Regions from separate parts of the Pseudoalteromonas sp. H103 genome, predicted to be linked through region 1. Evidence: predicted binding sites of a transcription regulator. Region 1 holds the regulator's gene; the other holds the start of a gene.
What was found. Region 1 encodes LexA, which represses DNA repair genes until DNA is damaged. Its sites were predicted from a motif close to TACTGTATNNNNATACAGTA; they were not measured.
Positions count from the first base shown of each region.

Region 2: the regulator LexA is predicted to act here: its motif matches at 1,346-1,365, upstream of ATS74_RS10365 (SulA-like leucine-rich domain-containing protein).

Region 1 covers NZ_LOFG01000005.1:80,784-88,724, reverse strand. The annotation lists gene hmpA (NO-inducible flavohemoprotein) at 1-843, shown strand, start outside; gene ATS74_RS05650 (hypothetical protein) at 904-1,269, opposite strand; gene ATS74_RS05645 (S41 family peptidase) at 1,269-2,888, opposite strand; gene ATS74_RS05640 (endonuclease) at 2,996-3,655, opposite strand; gene ATS74_RS05635 (hypothetical protein) at 3,712-4,413, opposite strand; gene ATS74_RS05630 (DUF7218 family protein) at 4,544-4,795, opposite strand; gene ATS74_RS05625 (hypothetical protein) at 5,027-5,407, shown strand; gene ATS74_RS05620 (PaaI family thioesterase) at 5,418-5,858, opposite strand; gene lexA (transcriptional repressor LexA) at 6,036-6,653, shown strand; gene coxB (cytochrome c oxidase subunit II) at 7,133-7,941, shown strand, end outside.
Region 2 covers NZ_LOFG01000015.1:86,688-94,628, forward strand. The annotation lists gene ATS74_RS10355 (GGDEF domain-containing response regulator) at 1-332, shown strand, start outside; gene ATS74_RS10360 (YchJ family protein) at 368-847, opposite strand; gene ATS74_RS10365 (SulA-like leucine-rich domain-containing protein) at 886-1,320, opposite strand; gene ATS74_RS10370 (SEL1-like repeat protein) at 1,606-2,070, opposite strand; gene ATS74_RS10375 (NCS2 family permease) at 2,189-3,481, shown strand; gene ATS74_RS10380 (hypothetical protein) at 3,615-4,373, opposite strand; gene cysB (HTH-type transcriptional regulator CysB) at 4,694-5,671, shown strand; gene ATS74_RS10390 (L-serine ammonia-lyase) at 5,762-7,138, opposite strand; gene ATS74_RS10395 (NUDIX hydrolase) at 7,240-7,815, opposite strand; gene pabB (aminodeoxychorismate synthase component I) at 7,822-7,941, opposite strand, start outside.

The DNA of each region.
Region 1 (7,941 bases):
TTTACGCCAGATGTAGAATACGCATGGCGTGAAGCTTACGCACTGCTTGCTGATATTTGTATTACCGAAGAAGCGGCTTTGTATGAACACAGTAAAAGCACACTGGGTGGTTGGGTGGGTACTCGCCAATTTGAAATAACCAACAAGCAAGTTGAATCTGAGCTAGTAACAAGCTTTACACTTACGCCTGTAGATGGCGAAGCGGTTATTACCCATAAACCTGGCCAATATTTAGGTATTAAAGTTAAGCCAGAGGGCGCTGAATATGAAGAAATTCGCCAGTATTCTATTTCGCAAAAAAGTAACGGTAAAAACTACCGTATTAGTGTTAAAAAAGAGCTACAGCCAAAGCCTGGTGTGGTATCTAATTATTTACACTCACTAACACAAGGTGGCATAGTTGAACTATACCCGCCTGCAGGAGATTTCTTTTTACGTAATAACACAAACCCAGCAGTACTTATTTCAGCTGGTGTTGGGCAAACGCCAATGCTTGCGATGCTCGAAACGCTATTAAGCGATAACCCTAAACAAAATATTATGTATTTACATGCGTGCGAAAATACGCAGCAGCACTCGTTTGCACACTATTTAAATGAATTAAGTACGGCTTATAACAGCTTGCAAACTATAACGTGGTTTAATCAAAGCAGTGATGGGGCTGATTTTACTGGGCTAATGGATTTAACGGCCATAAAAACACAGTTACCTCTTACAAATGGCGATTTTTACTTATGTGGCCCCGCTGGGTTTATGGCGTTTGTGAAAAGCCAGTTACTGGCACTAGGCGTTAAAAACGAGCATATTCATTACGAAGTGTTTGGTCCGCATCAAGACTTATAAACCAAGTGAAAAATGATAAAGACACACAGTATTAATGCTGTGTGCCTTTTTAATAGTATTTTATTGCGCTTTACAACTTACTTTTTTAAGCTCAATAGACATATCTTTTTTAGGATAATAAAGCACGCACTGCTTGCCGATTATTTGTAAAACAAATTTTTCAGACTTTATATTATGCGCGCCCATTATGGGCATGCCATTTGAATCTTTACTTCCATGGCTTAGTAAAAGCTCGCTGCGTTTAGTAAAAACAGTGTCGGCCAGCGTAACTAGCTTGCCACCTTTAGCTTTTATAATCGCTTGTTGCAGCGTAGCTATAACGCCTGGGTTTACCTCTGTTAGTAGCGCAGGCTTAGCAGTGGCATTATTCATACTGTTACAGCCTCCAATAAATAATAATGTTAATACTGCCACTAGCTTTGTCATTACTTATCCTTATTTAACGTAGGCCATGTTAAATCCATATTGCCACGGTTAAAGTTATCAGGTGCGTTTAAAGGTAATAGTTGCTTGCTATCGCCAGCAGCGCTTTGTACTTGCGTTTTAATACTTGCAGAGGCGGTGCTAACAGGGCACGTGCCGTTATTATCAATATGATAAAGCGTAGTAGAGAGTATCCCTTCGTTTGGATCGCCTAATTGATTATCAAAGTCGTCACTAACTACACAGCCTTTTACATCAGCATCAAACTGCGGTGTAGGCGTTGGCGTAAAGCCTGCTGCATATTCACCAAATCCTTTACTGTTTACACCACTAAATTGAATCGTGTAATAGGTTGTTGCGCAGTTATGAGTTGGAGTAAAGCCGTATGGTTTGCCACAGGTTGTGTCGCCAATGAGCACTACCTCTGCGTCAATGCCTTTTAAGCCATTTATAAACGCCTCTGAGGCTGAGCAAGTGCCCGACGTACTAAGCACATACACCTTAGATAGGTTTAAATCGGGTAGGCTTTCACCAGTGCTAAAAAAGGTTGAGTAATCAATCTCTTCATCTATAAATGGAAAAGGCGATTCAACGGGTTGTTTATCGTTTTGCTGGGTTTGATAATAAATACGATTTTGCACATTTGCACTGCCAGCTACCATGTAGGCAAGCTGCGAAGAAAGCGCTAATAAACCGCCTCCGTTATATCTAAAGTCGATAACAAGCTCTTCTACGTTATCGGTTTTAAATTTATTAACCGCAGCAATTAAACCTTCCTGGGCAACCCCTATATGGCTATTAAACTGCATATAACCTACGTTTGTGCCATTTGCAGTGGTAATGGTTTTAACGTTTTGGACAGGCGTTTGCTCTATGTTGCCAGCAGTTACGTTAAAGGTTTTTTCAGCGCCATCGTTACTGCGCACAACTATGGTATGCGAATCGCCATTAGTGGGACTAAATAAACCTTCGTTTAGGGTATCTACGCCAGCTTGTGTGTTGGTATTTATACTTACACCATCAACTTCAAGTACGGTATCGCCTCGTTGAAAGCCTATTTGGCTCGCTGGTGAGTCATCTTCAAGGTAAGCAACACGCAAAATTCTATCGGCTGAGTCGCCTATAAATGCCCAATTTATGCCATAACCTGAGGTAACACCCGATTGCGCTTCTTGAAAGTAATCTTCAGAAGGCTCTGAAAAATGAAAGTTATCCTTTTTATCGCCTGAGTCAGTCAGTTCTTCGGTTTTTAGCTGAGCAAAGTACTCAGCTACCGTATCGAAAGACTCAGGGTCGTTATCGGTAATTTCGTCATACCAAAGGTAGGTTTCGTCACTCCACGAGCGAAGCCAAAGTTTTTCGTCAAGTGCTGAGCCTGCTTGGTCTGGGTAAGGCTCATTATTATTAAACGGATCGTTACCTGTGCGCGGTGTTTCGCAAAAGTTTTTTAAATCATCCGATGGCTCAAATACTCCAGCAGTCCAAGTTGGGGCTGAACTAGCAGGGGGGGTGACTACTGGGTCTGGTGTTGTATCCATGCTGCTACCACCGCCACAGCCAGCAAGCGTTAGGCCTGAAAGTGCAGCAATAATAGCGAGTGATGCTTTATTATTTTTAAACATACAAAACTACTTTTTGTAAATAAGTTGTTTAAAATACTACAACACCCGCCTATTTATTCAACGTATTTGGCCCTGATTTATGTAAATGAGTGTACAAACCAGGCTTTTTAGAGCTTGCTTGCGCTACTTTTATTAGCAAACGCTTGTCTTTGCCACGCATCAAATAGCTTTTGTTGTTTGTTTGATATTTTTAAACCGTATGTTTTTTTCATATAAGCGTAGGTGTCGGCAATGCGCTTACGGGCATAAAATGGTGGCTCTACTACGCGTTGTTTAAAGTTAACTTTTACTTCGCAGCGGCCATATTGTGTGGCGTTTTCGCTAAGCATACCAAAGCGATAGTTAGAGCGATCTGCGTTAATTTCGCCAATAGCGGGGGCTAAGTTGTTTATGTCGGCTTCCATTTTCCTAAATTTAGCACTGACCTTTCGGCAGTTTTTGCGTCCGCCGTCTTGCCAGCATTGTAGCTGGTGGCCAAACTCCCACGCGGGCACTATATGCTCCCATTCAATACGTAAAGCGCGCTGGTTTACTTTGCCTGAGCGGGTAAATGTATTACGAGGCACATAACCACAACTCGTTGGATCTGGCACTAGTTTTTTACCTTGTTTTTTAATGTCGCAGCCGCAGTAGAGGCTTTTGGCGTTATTAGGCAGGGTTTTAATTAAGTGTCTTTTAGCCGTTGAAAAACGGGTGAATTCTTCACTCGATGCCGAAAAACAAATACAACAAGCCACAAAGGCTAAAATAAATTTAAGCATATCCATCACATACGTGAACTACAGGAGGCGCTAGTTTAAAGCCTTGAAATTAAAATATAAACCTATTTAAAAATCCTTTTAAGCCTTAAGTTTTGCAAAAGTAGCAACATACCGCATAAACAAAATAGCACGCTGGTGGCTGCAAAGCTGATTAGTAACGGGTTGTTAAAATCTTCTCGCTCGTCGTAATCCATTATGTGCAGCATCCAAAAAAAGTCGAATATACGCCATAGAGTGCTGCGAACAGTAATTACTTTGCCGTTAATCGCATTTAAATACAGCGTGGTATTAAAGGTGTCGTTAAATTGTACTTGCCACACATTTGTTTTGTATCCGACCTCTCGAGTACCTTGTTTTAAAAGCGTTGTACTAATTGGCTTAGCGTCGATGAGTAAATGAGCCTGCGCATTAGCGGTAATTTGTATTTTAGTGGGTGGTTCAAAAGGGCGACCCGTTAAACCATTAAAGCTTTGCTGTTCGGTATTATTGATAACAGTAATAAGGGGAGTAGTTAAAAAGTTTTCAAATATTATTTGAGTGGGGTTAGCCATTTGTGAAGTAATATCATCGAGTGATGCAGGGTAGTCTGCTTGTGTAAATGGGTTTGTAAGTGTGCGTTTAGTAAGGTGTTTGCCGTGCACATAGTCAAGTGGAATAGCGCTCATAACTAAGCCGCCTAAAAGCCAAGCTAAAATTTGTAAGGCAAGTAAATAGCCTAGCCACTTATGTAATTTGCGTGCACGCTTAAATATTTTTTTGCTCATATTTATCTTCTTATTATTTTTAGCGTTAGTTTATTATAGCTTCCCACGCTTTTGCTGCGGCATTTTGTCGCAGTTTTTCATAAGTTTATAAATATGAGGCTTTAATGACATCAATAGATTTTAGTTAATTTTAGCTTTCACGCAGGGCATTTATTAGCTCTTGTTTGTTCATTTTAGATCGCCCGCTAATGCCCACCTCTTTTGCTTTGTCGTATAACTGTTTTTTTGTACGTTGCTCATACTGAGAGGCTTTGCCGCCTTTAACTGCTGTTTTATGGGTATTGCTATTGGCAATACGTGCTGCTTTTTGTTTACTCATGCCCTCATCGCGAAGTGCATCGTACTGATCGTCGTTTTTAATTTGTGGACCATGATCTACCATTTTAATGCTCCTTAAAAATCGTTACTTACACAGTGTGTGTATTAATTTCATTGTTTAATTGTAAAACTAAGCAATTAAGCCAGCTTAATTAAAACGAGCAAGTTAGGTGCCAAAAGCGTTAAAAAGTGCATTTATGAAGATAAAGCAAGGATTACTGCTTTGTTAATTTGGTATAAAAGTAAAACTGCGTTAAAGTTTGCGATGAAACTATAAGAGGGTAAAAAGCAGACAATGTCGGAAATTCAATTTTTAAATGTAGATCTAGAGCTTGAGTCTAAACATGATATTAGCGCCTTAGTGGCAGACTTAAAGAAAAACGCGACGGTTTTGCATTATGATAAAGACGAATATCGTCAACTTGCGCGTATTGAAGCCTCAGGTGAAATATCAACACCAGATAAAGCTATTAACCACTTGTGCGAGCTTATTGAGTCGTGTTCACGTAATGCGCTTAAACAATGGCTAAGCTGCTCGCGAAGAACGTTTGATATTGGCTTTGAATCGGGCACGTCACCTAAGTGCTTTAACCAAGCCCTACATGCAGACACACTGCTCCGTATATCTGCGATTGGTGCAGGTATGGAAATTACAATTTATCCTATCGAAAAATAAAAAGAAGTAATTACCTGCGCTCTACAACTGCTGCGGTCATTTTTGATACGCAGCATAGCTCATTGCGACTATTTGTTATTTTTATTTCCCACACAGAACTACGTTTACCTATATGAAAAGCCCTAGCGGTTGCAGTTAAAGTACCATTGCGAGATGCTTTTAAATGGCTTGCGCTAATTTCCTGCCCTACACAATAAAACTTTGTAAAATCGACAACAAAATTAGCAGCATAGCTTGCTACTGTTTCAGCAAGTACTACATTTGCACCACCGTGAACCATACCCATAGGATTATGATGCTCAGGAATTGCTGGCATAGTAGCAACTAGGTAATCGTCACCAATTTCTGTGACTTCAATACTCATGGTTTTCATTAATGTGCCTTGGCCGTTAATGCCTTCCTCTAACTGTTTGCAAAGCTCTAAAGTGATGGGTTGGTGCCAAATACTCATAATTACTCCTTTGAATTAAAACCAAGTTTATTGCACTTTATAAATGTGAATTTTATAAATACCTAAAATGTACACATATGCTTTTAGTTTAGCTATTTTAAAGCAGAATTTAAATTTGCGATTTTTATTTAACTGTATATACTCACAGTTAAATGTACTGTATGGAAAACCAGTTGTATGCGACCATTAACGAAACGCCAAGCTCAAATACTAGAACTCATTAAAGTTTTTATTAAAGACACTGGTATGCCTCCTACACGTGCCGAAATAGCGCAAACATTAGGTTTTAAAAGTGCTAATGCAGCAGAAGAACACTTAAAAGCGCTTGCTAAAAAGGGTGTAATTAAGATGAAGCCAGGTGCAAGCCGTGGCATTCAATTAATTGAAGAAGAAGAGCCAGAGCAATTAGGCTTACCTCTTATAGGGCGTGTTGCTGCAGGCTCACCTATTTTGGCGCAAGAACATGTTGAGAGCCATTGCAAAATAGACCCTTTAATGTTTAAACCAGCCGCCGATTTTTTACTTCGTGTAAATGGCATGAGTATGAAAGATATTGGTATTATGGATGGCGATTTACTGGCTGTACATCGCACTCAAACTGCTGAAAACGGCCAAGTTGTGGTTGCACGAGTAGATGAAGATGTAACCGTAAAACGCTTAGAAAAAGCAGGCCGCAAAGTATTATTACACGCCGAAAACGAAGAGTTTACGCCAATAGAAGTAGACCTTGAAAATGAGTCTTTTAATATTGAAGGCTTAGCAGTAGGCGTAATTAGAAACGCCGATTGGATGTAATTTCTAGCCTATATTAGATAGTAAATTTATAAATGCGCACTTTTTAGTGTGCATTTTTGTTTTAAAAACTCACCTTTTAGCAATACTAAAACAGCTATATAGTTATTTAAGCTGTAAACTTTTTTGCACTCGTACTTAACTCTTCTTTTATGTGATACACCCCCTATTTTTTCTCGTTTTTTGATTATTAAATTTGTATTTATGTTGGTGTAATTAAGGCTAATTTTAAAATACAACTTGTTTGTTTTTTATACTGAAACTTGCTTGTTGTATGTTTTTTAGCTAATTATTAATTTGCTGGGCTAACAATAACTCACAGCTTTTAGTTTTGAGAACACACAATATACACAAACTCTTTGTTGGCACAGCAATACCAATTGAAACAAATAAGATTGGTTAAATAATAAAAATAACGAATAGGCGTTTAAGCCGTATGCCTCTTCGCTTTGCACTCGCAATAGCATCAAAGGAGCCGTCACATGGGTAAACTGACCTCTACCTTGTGGTTTGTATTGATTGTTTTTCCGCAGCATGTAATGGCAAATAGCCAATACAATATGCGCAAAGGCGTAACCGATATAAGCAATAATGTATATCAGCTACACATGACCATATTTTTAATATGTTGTGTGATTGGGGTGATAGTGTTCGCAATTATGTTTTGGGCACTTATTCATCACCGTAAATCTAAAGGGGCAGTACCTGCCCAATTTCATGAAAGTACTAAAGTAGAAATACTTTGGACTGCCATTCCATTTGTTATCTTAATTGCCATGGCAATCCCTGCCACTAAAACACTTATTGCAATGGAAGATGCCAGCAAAGCTGATTTAACCATTAAAATTACGGGTTCGCAGTGGAAGTGGCATTACGAATACATGGGTGAGGATGTCGCGTTTTACTCAATTTTATCTACCCCTCAAGATGAAATAGCCAACCTTGCAGATAAAAATCCAAATTATTTGCTTGAAGTTGATAAGCCATTAGTGCTGCCAATTAATCAAAAAGTACGTTTTTTAATGACCTCAGATGACGTTATTCACTCTTGGTGGGTACCTGACTTTGCTGTTAAAAAAGATGCAAACCCCGGCTTCATAAACGAAACATGGACCAACATTAACGAAGAAGGTATTTACCGAGGACAGTGCGCTGAGCTGTGCGGTAAAGATCATGGCTTTATGCCAGTGGTGGTTGAGGCAAAATCGCAGGAAGATTTTAATGCTTGGCTTGCTGATTCAAAACAAGCAAAGCAAAAAGCGGCATTAGCCGATGCAGCTCTGCTTGATCA
Region 2 (7,941 bases), on a different contig from region 1:
TACAGGGGGATGCGGTATTAAACTTAGTTGCCCAAACAATTACTAAAAGCTTACAACGTCCTGCAGATTTTGTATCAAGATTTGGAGGGGAAGAATTTGTTGTTGTACTTCCCCATACAGGTAATAAAGGCGCTAATTGTGTAGCAGACAAAATAAAAAATAATGTAATGCAACTAGGTATATTGCATAAACACTCAGAGCATGAATTTGTAACAATTAGTATTGGTGGCGCAACATTGCAAACGCGCGACAATAGTAAAAATACATTACAGTTAGCAGATGAAAGAATGTATCAATCTAAGTTTCAAGGGCGTAACCAAGTCAGTTTTTAGCCCCTTTTTAAGTTATAGTTTTGGTTATGGGAGAGTCATACGCTGTGGCATTTTTTGTATTTTTTACCACTGCCACAAGGGCAGTTATCATTTCTACTCACCTTAATATCAGCTACAGGAAGTATAGTCCCATCGATATAACGCCATTTATCGTCCTCTTTTATAAATCGTGAGTGTTCGTGAAGCTCACAGTATAAATTTTGATAAAAATAATGCGCTTTAAATTCAACACTTCCTTGAGAGTCATCGTGGTTTGTACTTACTACGTCTAAACCTACAAACCGGCAACTATTTGCAAAATCTTTAATCTCTTTTATAGGGTTTTCCGCTTTTTTTTCAGAGGCATAAGTATGATAAACATACTTTGCATTTTTTGTAACATAAGCACTATAGCGAGAACGCATTAATTGCTCAGGATTAGCGGCTTGTTGTGACCCTATATGAAGGGGCTCGCAGCAGTGGGCATAATTCAGCCCGCTACTGCAAAAACATTGAGTGGTATTTGGTAAAATCATAATAACAGTACAGAGTTTAAAACATTAGTTTATCAATCTTATTGTGCTAGTGGTATCTCTGTAATTGTCGAGTTTTTTGTAAAGCAATAAAGCTTCGTTGCAGTTTTACTTAAATCTAAAGAAAGGCTATTAAGCAATTGATTATTTACTATATCGGTCCACGTTATTACAGCCGCAAAATTACCGTTATTCAACGCAGAATTCAAAACATACTCTAAATTTACTAAGTGTTTTTGCCTGATCACTAGCAACTTACTTGTATCAATAGAGCACGAGTCGAGTAATGCTCTACTAGGAACATGATCAGGAGCAATCAATAATGTCCATGCGTTAGAGCTATTATAATGGTGCAGCACTTTTAAAAGCTCAAACGTTGCTGATATCTCATCTTCAATTTGAATTAAGTTTACACAATCACGTTTATCATCTTGCTTATAACTTTTAACTGTTCTTACGGTAATAGGCTGTAACATAAATATCTCACTCACTGGGTTTTTATACAGTACACGTATACAGTAGTTTATACAGTGCTTCTGTGCAAGCGATATTTGCTATTTATTTGTACAGTTATTCAGTTTAAAACTAGTGAAGTTAAAAAGTTTAAAAATAATCAATTAGAATCAATCGGTTACATTTAATTTAATGTGAGTCATAATATTTATATTAGCTGATATTTTTGTCAAAGGTGCGATGACGGGTAGAGATAGATATTTTTATACAGTGTTTTATGCTCTATACAGTATTAAGCAAATGATTAATTAATCGATTTGAGGAGCATTAGGAATAAGGTGTGCGTACTGCAGCTGATGAATTTGCTCGTATAGGCTGGCGGCATAGCATTGAGCATCTTTAAATCGTTTAGTTTCTATATGCTTTCTTAGGTCGTTAACTGCAGCGCTAGCGGGTTCATAACCTTGGCTGCTAGCAAGGCTTAACCAAGCCGCAGCATGAAATACACTTTGTGGCACGCCTTCACCTTTTACAAAAAACAAACCTAAATAAAACTGTGCTCTTTGATTACCTGCCATTGCCGCTAGGCGCATCCATTTTGCAGCTAATGGAGGTTGCTTATTTTTTAAATAATATAGCGCTTTATTCAGTGTGCTTTGCTCATCTTTTTTAGCGTTAGCTACTGCAGGGTTGTTATCGGGTTGAGTAACAAAGCCTAAAATATTATCTAACTGTTGTTCTAGGTCGTGCCCGTTGGGTGTTGTTTTTAGCATATTGATTCATTTGTTATTTTAACTGCTTCAATAGTTTAGTATATCGCAAGGTAAAATGTCCTGTTAAAGATGATTTTTATGATAAAATCTCACTACTTTTTACTATTACAAGCTTATTATGTTCGAAGCCTTATTTAAACTTAGCGAAAATAACTCAACAGTTAAACGCGAATGCGTGGCTGGCCTTACTACCTTTATCACTATGGTTTACATTGTATTTGTAAACCCAGCCATGCTTGCAGAGGCTGGAATGGATCAAGGGGCTGCATTTGTTGCTACTTGTATTGCTGCCGCAATAGGCTGTTTTATTATGGGATTATGGGCAAATTACCCATTAGCGCTGGCTCCTGGCATGGGACTAAACGCCTTTTTTACTTATGGTGTTGTATTGGGGATGGGTTATACCTGGCAAGCTGCGTTAGGGGCTGTATTTATGTCGGGGTGTATATTTTTATTTTTGAGCTTATTTAAAGTCAGAGAGTGGATTATTAACGCTATACCTTTGGTATTAAAAAGAGCCATTGCAACTGGTATTGGTGCTTTTTTAGCGTTAATTGCATTAAAAAATGCAGGTATTATTGTCGCAAGTCCTGCAACTCTTGTTCAATTAGGTGATATCACATCGGCAGGTCCATTATTAGCAATATTAAGCTTTTTTGTTATCGCAGCACTTTTATACCGCGATTTTAAAAGTGGTGTACTCATTAGTATTTTATTAGTGACTGGCATTGCTTTAAGTTTAGGGCTTGTTGAATATCATGGTGTGATAGCTATGCCGCCTTCAATTATGCCTACTTTTATGCAACTAGATTTTGCCGCGGCTTTTGAGCTGTCTATGCTAAGTGTAATTTTTGCATTTCTGTTTGTTGATTTATTTGATACTTCGGGCACCTTGGTTGCTGTTACTCAAAAAGCGGGACTCGCAGACGAGAAAGGCAATATGCCGCGTTTGGGTCGTGCTTTAAGTGCCGATAGCTCTGCAACAATTGCCGGTGCTATGCTTGGTACTTCAACTACAACGTCTTATATTGAGTCAGTAGCGGGTGTATCTGTTGGTGGACGTACAGGCTTAACGGCTGTAGTTGTTGGCATATGCTTTTTATTAATGATGTTTTTTGCACCCCTTGCACAAATGGTACCGGCGTATGCAACAGCAGGCGCAATTCTTTACGTTGCTGTATTAATGCTACAAAATCTAAAGTTTGTAAATTGGGATGATATGACTGATGCAATTCCTGTTACTGTTGTATTGTTAATGACTCCACTTACTTTTTCTATTGCACATGGCATAGCGCTTGGTTTTATATCTTACACTGCGGTTAAAGTACTGTGTGGTAAGAAAGATCAAATTAGCATTAGCGTTTGGATTTTAACGGCATTATTTGTTATTAAATTTGCGTTCTTATCATAATAGAATAAAACGGTAATCATAAAAAACCCATACAAATTGATTTGTATGGGTTTTTTAATATTTGTAGCATGGATATAAAGAGTCGATAAGTTATCGCTGTTAATAACACCATGTATTATTTGGCAAACCTAATTTACCATTTCTTTTTAGGGGCAAATAAAACATCCAGATCGTCTTGTTCGGCTTCGGCTTTCTTTTTAAGGGCACTTGCATTAGAGGCTCTTAATTCAACACTAATTGCTTCTAGGTAGCCTTCAACTTCTTGGCGTTTTGATGTTACATACTCATCAGAGTAGGTAACAGCACTTAATGTTGCATATGCTTTTTCAAAATACTGTCTTGCTGAGCCAACCATGCTTGCTGAGCGAGCCGATAGACCTCGTTTTATTTGGCTTTCAATATTTATGCGTAATTGTAATTTTTCAAGACGTTTGTCCTCTACAGAAAAAACCTGACTATCAACACGGCCTTTACTGTGCTCAGAGCGTAAAATTGCGCGCAGCTTTTTTATACCTTGAATCAAACTTACCAGTTGCTTATCATTACTTGGTAATGCTAAAGACTCGCTATTATTACCTTGTACAGGGTTTGATAAGTGAGTTTTTGACTCGCTTAATCTACTTTTAAGCGCTTTAGAATTTGGCGAGTTTGAAACCATTGTATTTAATGCTTCATATACGCGGCGTTGTAATGCACGAATTATATTTTCGGATAAAGGAATATTTGCACTATTCATAAGTGCTTCTTCGGTTTCTTCAATAATTGCTTTTTGCTTTGTTAACTCTTTGCGGCGTTCAGCTTCTTGTTTTTCTTTATGTTGCTGTACAGCACTTACCCACAGCGCTATTACTATAAGCGCGACTATAAGTATTATTATGATAGAAACAATCATTTTTTAATTCTCTGATTCATAATCTAATTTGCTTAATCTTACATTAATTATACGTTAACTGTGTAGCTTTGCGTTGATAAACTTAAAAATACCCAGTTAATTAGGGTTTAGCTTTCTTAAAGTGTTGTAAGACGAAGGGATTATAAGATTAACCTGAATAAACATCGCTACCTCAAGCATATTTATTATGCTAGCCTTGAGTACTAATCAGATAATTGCATGCCTTAAGCACTAATGTGGCTTTTTATTCAAATAACACTTGGTTTTAACAGGTATTGCCTTTATAAATAATATGAATAACAACGTTAAAATTTGCAGCCATGAAATTACAACAACTCAGATACATAGTAGAAGTACAAAATCATAAATTAAATGTTTCAGCCACCGCTGAGAGCTTATTTACCTCGCAGCCGGGGATTTCTAAACAAGTACGAATGCTTGAAGATGAGTTAGGTGTACAAATTTTTGGTCGTAGCGGAAAGCATTTAACGCATGTAACAGGTGCTGGCGAAGATATTATTAATATTTCTCGTGAAATATTATCTAAAGTTGAAGGGATTAAAGCGGTAGCAAACGAACACACATTACCTGATCAAGGTAAGTTAAACATTGCAACCACACACACTCAAGCTCGTTATGCTTTACCAAATGTTATTCAAGGGTTTATGAAAAAATACCCTGCGGTATCACTGCATATGCATCAAGGCACACCTCAGCAAATCTCTGATGCTGCAGCACGTGGTGATGCAGATTTTGCAATTGCCACTGAAGCACTGCATTTATATTCAGATTTAGTTATGTTGCCTTGTTATCATTGGAATCGCAGTATAGTGGTGGCTAAAGATCACCCACTTGCCAAAAAAGCAGATAATTTAACTGTTTCTGATATTGCACAATACCCTCTAATTACTTATGTATTTGGTTTTACGGGTCGTTCGGAGCTTGATAAGGCATTTAGTGCTCATGGTCTTGAACCACACATTGTATTTACCGCAACCGATGCAGATGTTATTAAAACCTATGTACGGCTAGGGCTCGGCGTAGGCGTTGTTGCGTCTATGGCTATTGATCAGTTAAGCGATACAGATTTAGTGTGTATAGATGCTAGTCACTTGTTTGAAGCAAGTACGACTAAAATTGGCTTTAGAAAGGGCAGTTTTTTACGTACGTATATGTATGATTTTATTGAACGTTTTGCCCCGCACCTAACCAAGGAGCGAGTAGAGCGAGCAAGTTTACTGCGCAATCAAGAAGACGTAGATAAACTTTTTGAAGACATAGAGTTACCTGTTAAATAGCCTAATTAATCCGAGCTCTGGATAATTAAATTGAACGAATAATAAAAAGCCGCCTATTTTACAATAGGCGGCTTTTTGATTTTATCGCATTTAACATTCAATAATATTTACAGCTAACCCACCACGTGCGGTTTCTTTGTATTTAGTCTTCATGTCATTACCGGTATCAAGCATCGTTTTAATTACTTTATCAAGCGATACCTTTTGCTCACCACTGCCACGAATAGCAAGGCGTGATGCGTTTATTGCCTTAATAGAGCCCATTGCATTGCGTTCAATACAGGGTACTTGCACTAAGCCACCAACAGGGTCGCAGGTAAGACCTAAGTTATGTTCCATGCCAATTTCAGCGGCGTTTTCAACTTGTACAACATTACCGCCTACTATTTCAGTAAGTGCACCCGCAGCCATTGAACACGCAACACCTACTTCACCTTGACAGCCTACTTCAGCGCCTGAGATCGAAGCATTCTTTTTGTATAAAATACCAATAGCCGCAGCTGTTAATAAGTAGCGTGTTGCTATATCACGATCCACTTCTTTAATAAATGTGTGATAGTACATAAGTACAGCGGGCAATATACCAGCAGCGCCGTTAGTTGGAGCGGTAACAACACGGCCGCCGGCTGCGTTTTCTTCATTTACAGCAAGGGCAAATAAATCAACCCAGTCCATTGCGCGAAGAGGGTCGTTACTTACTTCAACATTAAGCTTTAAATATAAACTAGGGGAACGGCGTTTAACTTTTAGGCCTCCGGGTAAAATACCTTCGGTGCGCATACCGCGTTCAATGCAGGCTTTCATTACTTGCCAAATATTAAAGAGTTCATCTTTAATTGCATCTTCGCTGCGTAGTGTTTTTTCATTTTTCATCATCAAGCTAGATACACTCAAGCCTGACTCTTTACACATTTCTAGCAAATCTTTGGCACTGCCAAATGGAAAGGGTGCAGGGTTTTCTTCTCTAATATCAAGCGCAGCTTGTTTTTCGTTTTCAAACTCTTCATCGGTAACAATAAAGCCGCCACCAATTGAGTAATAAACTTTACTGTAAATTTTTTCGCCATTGTTTGAGGCAATAATTTCCATTGCATTTGAGTGCTTAGGCAGTGTTTTTCGACGGTGAAAAACAATTGCACCTTGTTTAGGGAATTTAGCTTTATGTGTTTGGTTTAGATAAATAACTTGCTCATTTTCAATAGTTGCCAAAATATCGTCTACTAAATCAGCATCTATTGTTTCTGGGTCGTAGCCTGCAAGGCCTAAAATTACCGCTTTACCAGAGCCGTGGCCTACGCCTGTTTGCCCTAATGAGCCGTATAACTCTACTTTTATATCGGTAACATTTGCTAATAATTGTTGTTCTTGTAAGTCATTAACAAATAAGCGTGATGCGCGCATTGGGCCAACAGTGTGTGATGAAGAAGGGCCAATACCAATGCTAAACATATCAAATGCACTGATCATAATGTGTGTCTCTACTTTGCTTTCTCAGCACGAGGCTGTTCTTTGAACGGTCGAGTATAATAACGTGGAATTGTTAGCATGTAACCAACAATAGTGAAGATTTAAACTGGTAGGGCAAGCTGTTTTGTAAAGTTTTTTATAATGCTTGCCGTTGCACCCCAAAGTAGTCCATGTTGAGTTGCAAAGCCTTGTAAGGTAATTGTTTTACCAAAGCGTTGAAAAGGCAAAGGCTGCCAATTAGCGTCGTTACTTAAATCGCTAAGTGAAAGTAAAAAACTAGCTTGAACTTCATTATGATCGTTCTCCCATGTAGTTGCTTTATTAAGTAAACCAACAAAGGGGCTAATACTAAAACCAGTTAAAGTAGAGTACTCAGGCAGTTGCCCAAGTACAGTTACATTACTTGGCGCAATATTAAGTTCCTCTTTAAGCTCACGAAGCGCAGTCGTACGAAGTTTAATATCGCTTTGTTCATACTTTCCACCGGGCAAACAAATTTCCCCAGGGTGATGATGCAAATAAGTAGGGCGTTTACACAATAAAATATGCGCATGATTATCTATATCGATAATCGGCAGCATGACCGCACTGGCGCGCTTTTTACGTGTATCTTTTAGCTGGTTAGGCGCAGTAATTGGGCTTAATTGAAACCGAGCCATAATATGTTCACTATTCAAAGCCACCTACTGTGTTAATAAAGGAAGGATTTTATTCACTTTATCGTATGTTTCTTGATATTCCAATTCGACTTTAGAATCAGCCACTATCCCTCCGCCGGCCCAACAGTAAATTTGTTGGTTATG